Pontibacter liquoris: one gene and its partner. The protein of the gene in region 1 binds, or shares a complex with, the protein of each later gene. Links are inferred from orthologs where the notes say so. Each region holds a gene or a part of one and is shown in the gene's direction. Other genes may lie near its edges. The genes, in order: rny and pfkA.

The links.
Region 2: rny (region 1) and pfkA share a complex: the UniProt entries of both Bacillus subtilis proteins name them as parts of the possible RNA degradosome complex. The link is inferred for Pontibacter liquoris from one-to-one orthologs.

The regions. Positions count from the first base shown.
Region 1 is NZ_JALEBG010000001.1:264,396-267,567, forward strand. Bases 1-2,846 are described here. They hold rny (ribonuclease Y), read left to right. Parts: upstream 1-548; coding sequence 549-2,144; downstream 2,145-2,846. Other genes in these bases: LWL52_RS01040 (hypothetical protein), read left to right, coding at 1-66; LWL52_RS01045 (cell division protein ZapA), read left to right, coding at 145-432. Also shown: LWL52_RS01055 (Dps family protein), read right to left, coding at 2,928-3,172. UniProt on the Bacillus subtilis protein: Endoribonuclease that initiates mRNA decay. Initiates the decay of all SAM-dependent riboswitches, such as yitJ riboswitch. Involved in processing of the gapA operon mRNA, it cleaves between cggR and gapA.
Region 2 is NZ_JALEBG010000001.1:932,575-935,869, reverse strand. The notes cover bases 128-3,096. They hold pfkA (6-phosphofructokinase), read left to right. Parts: upstream 128-1,110; coding sequence 1,111-2,082; downstream 2,083-3,096. Other genes in these bases: miaA (tRNA (adenosine(37)-N6)-dimethylallyltransferase MiaA), read right to left, coding at 2,177-3,076; LWL52_RS03765 (TerB family tellurite resistance protein), read right to left, coding at 360-788; LWL52_RS03770 (hypothetical protein), read right to left, coding at 128-268. Also shown: more of LWL52_RS03770, read right to left, coding at 14-127; LWL52_RS03750 (PAS domain S-box protein), read left to right, coding at 3,293-3,295. UniProt on the Bacillus subtilis protein: Catalyzes the phosphorylation of D-fructose 6-phosphate to fructose 1,6-bisphosphate by ATP, the first committing step of glycolysis.

The DNA.
Region 1 (3,172 bases):
TTAAAGCTCAAACTAAACGAATACATAAGAGAAATCGATAAGTGTATTGCTTACCTGCAGGACTAAAACCCTGCGCGAGTAGGGGCCTGTGAAGGCCCGAAAGCCAGGAGAACCCGGTAAGCTTAACCATTAAAAACGCAACGGATGAGTGAATTAGCAATCAAGATTCGCATCGCGGAACGCGAGTATCCGATGCGGGTGAAAGAAGAAGAGGAAGAAAGGCTGCGGGTAGTAGGCAAACTGCTAAACGAGCGCTTGCGCTTCTTTAAAGACCAGTTTGGGATACAGGAAAAACAGGATTTGCTGGCCATGGTGGCCTTTGAAACCATGGTAGACAAGCTGAAGCTGGAAGATGAGAAAAACGCTCATCAGACCAAAGTAGACCAGCAGCTCAACTTGCTCGACGACCTTTTATCTGCTGCTACCAAATAGCAGGCCGCGCCTCCTTACCGGCTGGCGCCGCTTACACTTCGTTTAGGCTTTAAAGCCATACTTTGTTTTTTGCAGGAACTGCTAGGTGTTTTTATAAACCATAAAAGCAATTAGCTATGTCCATTCTTTATATTTTATTAACCGCTCTTGTTGCGCTCACTGCGGGCGTCTTCATTGGGCGTATGCTGCTGCAGAAAGTGTACAAGCAGCAGGAAGAAGTCGCCCGCCAGACCGCTAAAACCATCATTCGCGAAGCCGAACTGAATGGCGAGAGCATCAAGAAAGACCGCATCCTGGAAGCCAAGGAGAAATACCTGAAGCTTAAGTCGGAGTTCGAGGAGGAGATGAATAAGAAAAAGAACATCATCATCCAGAACGAAAACAAGGTAAAGCAGCGCGAGCAACTGGTAAACAAGCAAATGGAGCAAACCAAGCGCCTCGAAACGGAGCTTGCCAAGGAAAAAGAACAGCTTGCCGCCCAGCTCGACAAAGAAAAGGAGCACTTGCACGCCCAGATGGAGCAGTTGAAAAAGCGCCGGGAAGAAGTAGAGCAGCAGCACCAGGAAATTGTGGACCAGCTGGAAAAAATTGCCGGCCTGACCGCCTCCGAAGCGCGCGAGCAGCTGGTGGAAGCCCTCAAGAGCGAAGCCCAGACACAGGCCTCCTCGCACATCAAAGACATTGTGGCCCAGGCCAAGCTCACTGCTACCAAGGAAGCCAAAAAGATCGTGATCGAGACCATCCAGCGCACGGCGGCAGAGCATGCCATCGAAAACTGCGTGTCGGTATTCAACATCGAAAGCGACGACATCAAAGGCAAGATCATCGGTCGTGAAGGCCGTAACATTCGTGCCCTTGAAGCGGCTACTGGCGTGGAGATCATCGTGGACGATACGCCGGAAGCCATCATCATTTCTGGTTTTGACCCGGTTCGCCGCGAGATTGCCCGTTTATCCTTGCACCGCCTGGTAGCCGACGGTCGTATTCACCCGGCCCGCATCGAGGAAGTGGTCGCCAAAACACGCAAGAACATCGAGGAAGAGATCGTGGAGATCGGCGAGCGCACCGCCATCGATCTGGGTATTCATGGCTTGCATCCGGAACTGATCAAGATGGTGGGCCGCATGCGTTTCCGCTCGTCTTACGGGCAGAACCTGCTGCAGCACTCGCGCGAAGTAGCCAACCTTTGTGCCACCATGGCCGCCGAGCTGGGCCTGAACGTGAAACACGCCAAACGCGCCGGTTTGCTGCATGACATTGGCAAGGTTACGCCGGATGAGCCGGAACTGCCGCACGCCATTATTGGTATGGAGCTGGCCAAGAAGTATAAGGAGCATCCGGATGTGGTAAACGCCATTGGTGCCCACCACGACGAAGTGGAAATGACAGCAATGGTATCGCCACTGGTGCAGGCCTGTGACGCGATTTCCGGTTCCAGACCAGGTGCCCGCCGCGAGATCATGGAATCCTACATCAAGCGTTTGAAGGAGCTGGAAGAAACAGCTATCTCGTTTGAAGGTGTTAACCAGTGCTACGCCATCCAGGCCGGCCGTGAGCTGCGCGTAATGGTGGATGCCGATAACGTAACCGATGATAAAGCTGCTCAGATCTCCTTCGACATCTCGCAGAAGATCGAGAAAGAGATGCAGTACCCGGGCCAGATCAAGATCACGGTGATCCGGGAGATGCGCGCCATTAGCTACGCTAAGTAGTATTTGAGTATAAATTAAGGTTAAACCGCCTGCTACAGCTTTTGTAGCAGGCGGTTTTGTTTTGTTATGATCGGGTTATACTTGGTAAGGGACATGTGTAGGTAGCAATTGTACTTCTTCAATTAAAGTCGTTCCGGCTATACTTGATAGCTGGCTGTATTCCTCAGGTTTATACTTTGGCTATACTTGGTAGCTTGTGTTTGATGTGGCAGTTTATACTTCCTGCTATACTTGCTAACCAGCTGTTTTGCTCAGTCTTATACTTGCCTTGTTTCATTTCTGGCTTTGAAGCGCTCCAAGCCCGCGGGGGCTCGTCCTTGCGTTTCGCGCTGCTTTCATTTCCTGCCTTCGTACCTCAGGCTGCCTCACTATCGTTCGTCACCGGAAATTCTCGAGGCGCTTAACCCAAGGACTGGGATCATTTTCGATAGCTCAGCTTTATACTATGCAACTTGAACCAAGTCCCCCTTTGAAGGGGGTAGGGGGATGTTCTTCATTCACCAAGCTACTTATACTTCAGCGCAAGTATAAACTTCCTCGTCATGCCTTTTTGCTTTTGTCATCCTGAAAAGGATCTTGGTGGAAAGGAAACGAAGCCAAAACAACAGAGCTTATCCCTTAGCTAAAGTAGTGGCCGGCTCCCCTCCTTAGATAAGGAGGGACAAGGGGTGGTTGGACCCGGTCCTGAACACCGACAGATCTATAAGGCAGGCGGCCAAGTACGTGCAGACGCCTTTTTAGACTTGTTCTACCGGGCAGCAAGCCAAAGTAGCTGCTACGCTGTTAACTAAGAAAAGCATTCAGCATCCAGAGGATTTTCTCGTTTTCGTTGATATCCTCGCTGAGCATACCTACTGTACCCTCATCGCCTTTATCGGCGGCCAGGATCAGCAGCTCGCGCTCCAGGTTAATGAGCGTGGTCAGGTTTTGATGGGTTGCAGTCACCGTCTCCTTGTCGCCGCTCAGGTTGCTTGTTTCCTGTATGGTCGACACTCGGATGTAATCGGTAAACGTGTGCAGGGGCTTCT
Region 2 (3,295 bases), 670 kb from region 1 along the record:
GCCGGGAGGCCTGCTAGAAGGAGAGCAGGATATAAATGGTTACCAGCGAGAGGGCAATGCCCGTCGTCACAAACGTTAGAATGAACTTGCTCACGCGAATAGCATAGAGTTTATCGGCATGGGAAATATACATACGGCCCAGGCGGATGTAGAGCAAAAACAGCAGAACGGCCCCGATAATGCCGATGCACCAGAATGCCCCGAACCGCATCAGAAACTCGATCGGTAATTGCCGGTAAAGGTGCGACATCACCGTGGCGTCGCGCATGAGGAACTGTGAGCCAATAAGTAAAAAAAGGCAACCGTAAAAAATAAGCAAAACATTGCTGTCAGGCCGGGTAGCTTTCATTCAGAAAAAATTAATAGTTAAGGAACGACTGGGCTTCGTGTTTAATGTCTTCGCGCGACTGCCCGTCTTTCACTCCCAGCGAGATCTTACGCACCAGCACCCCGACCACGGTCTTTTTAAAGCCAAGGCGGGCGGCCATGTTGATACAGAAATCCATTTCCGTTTCGTCCACAATGCCGTCGGCCAGCATCATCTCCACCAAATCATAGATCTGGTCGAAGCGGTCAGAGTCGTTGGTGGGGAGTTGTGGCTCAATCTTTTCAGCATTGGACAAAATATGACGAACATCGCTGGCTTTCATACCATTCTTCTTGCCTATCGACACAATAAAATTGATCTCAGCAGGGTCCAGGTGGCCGTCTATTTTGGCAAGGGCACCCAGATTGGTGATATGACTTTTTAATCTTTTTGTCTCTTCGCTTTCAAAAAAACCAAACATACGTTGCCTCTCTATTTTAAAATCTATTAATTCGTGATTGATATCGTTGCGTTAAATATTATTGCATCTTAAAGTGATGTGTTGGGACTCCAGCTATAAAAGCCAGATAATCCTGCCAACTGCTGGCTTTCACCTTTCTATGCAGCTATTACATACGGTTTTCTATATTTTTGGAGGCATGCGAACGCATTTTTTTTACTTGAACCTTACCTGCGATAGAAATACGACGAATTATATTCCTTTATTGCGGCAAGAGAAAACAAAAGCGAAGCAGCCTGCCAGGCAAATTACAACTAAGCTACATAACACATAAAACGCTATCATGAAAAAGATAGGTATTTTTACCTCCGGTGGCGACTCTCCGGGAATGAACGCCTGCATCAGAGCGGTTGTGCGCACAGCCATATACCACGGGTTAGAGGTATATGGCATCCAGCGCGGATACAATGGCATGATCAAAGGCGATATATTTAAGATGGAGTCTCACTCCGTAAGCAACATTATTCAGAAAGGCGGCACGATCCTGCGCTCAGCCCGCAGCAAGGACTTCCTGACCAAGGAAGGCCGCCAGACAGCCTATGACCAACTGAAGAAACACGGCATTGATGGCCTGATCGCCATTGGCGGTGACGGCACCTTTACCGGCGCCAATATCTTTTACGAAGAATTCGGCATCCCTACCATCGGCGCGCCAGGCACCATCGACAACGACCTTTACGGAACCGATTATACCATTGGCTACGATACGGCTGTGAACACAGCGCTGGACGCCATCGACAAGATCCGCGATACGGCAGACAGCCACGACCGCGTTTTCTTTATTGAAGTGATGGGCCGTGACTCGGGTTATATTGCCATTCCATGTGCCATTGGCGGTGGGGCGGAGATTGTGATGATCCCGGAATCGGAAACCAACATTAATACCGTGGTAGATGCACTGCGCACAGGCTGGAGCCGTTCTAAAACATCCTTTATCGTGATTGTGGCGGAGGGAGATGTGGCTGGCCACGTAACCGAGATTGCCAACAAAGTACAGGATGCCCTGCCGCACATGGATGCCCGCTGCACTATTCTGGGCCACGTGCAACGCGGTGGCGCACCAACCGCTGCAGACCGCATGCTGGCCAGCCAGTTAGGTATTGCCTGCGTAGATGGCCTGCTTACAGGGCACACCAACGAAATGGCTGGCATCATTAATGGCGAGCTGGTATATACGCCCTTTATCGATACCATTACCAAAATAAAGCCTATTAACCCCTACTATCTGCGGATGGTGGATATCCTGTCGGTATAGCGCCGGCGCCAGGCAGCAAGTATGAATTATGAATGAAGTGAAAAGTAACATCTGAAAAGCTGTTATTCTTTTCCTTCCATTCATAAATTCTGATTCAGCGTTCCGCTTTTATAAATTGAATTATCTCCTCCCATTGCCCGGGATGAAACCAGGTATAGCCGGCATCTTTGTTGAACCAGGTGAGCTGCCGCTTTGCATAGCGGCGACTGTTGCGTTTTAATAACCGCACGGCCTCTTCCCAGCCATACGCCCCCTCCAGGAAATCAAACAGTTCTTTATACCCTACGGTTTGCAACGCATTGTGCCGGCGGGAAGGATACAGGTTTTTTGCCTCTTCCAGCAGCCCCTGCGCCAGCATCTGGTCCATGCGCTGATCGATGCGCTGATAAAGCTCGGCGCGGTCGCGGGTAAGCCCTATCTTAATTGTTTGAAAGGGGCGCGCCTGCTTTTCCTTTTTCCTGAACGACGAGTAGGGTTGCCCGCTGGACAGGCATACTTCCAGTGCCCGCATTACCCGTTGGGGGTTCGCCTGGTCCACCTGTGCAAAATAAGCCGGGTCGCGCTCCTGTAGCTGCGCCAGCAGTGGTGCAAGCCCCTGCTCCGCTAGCAGCGCAGTCAGCTTTTGGCGCACTTCCGGGGCAGCATCAGGCATATCATCCATTCCTTCCAGCACCGCCTGCACGTATAAGCCCGACCCTCCGGTCAGGATCACCACATCGTGCCGGGTAAAGAGCTGCTGCAGCAAGGCCAGCACATCCTGCTCATACATGCCGGCACTATATTCCTGGGCAATGCTATGGGAGTCCACAAAATGATGGCGGATGCCCTGTTGCTCCTCCGGGGTAGGTTTGGCAGTACCGATCAGCATTTCCCGGTAAAACTGCCGCGAATCGGCCGAGATGATTTCAGTGTGATAGTGGCGGGCCAGTTGCACACATAAGGCTGTTTTGCCCACGGCGGTAGGGCCTACTACTACGATCAGGTGCTTTGGCATCGTTATTTTCTATCCGTGTAGCTTGTATAGGCGCGAGCCGCGAGGCTTTCAGATTCACACCCCTGAAGCGGAAAGGCACTGAATTCTTATTCTCCGACACTTGTTTCACCTACAAGCGTATTTCACTTGCAAATTTATAGTATAAATCGTAAACTTTGTTCTTATGAAGCAGCCGGAGCGCTTCATCTATAACAAGTACTGTTTCAACCACCTACAATG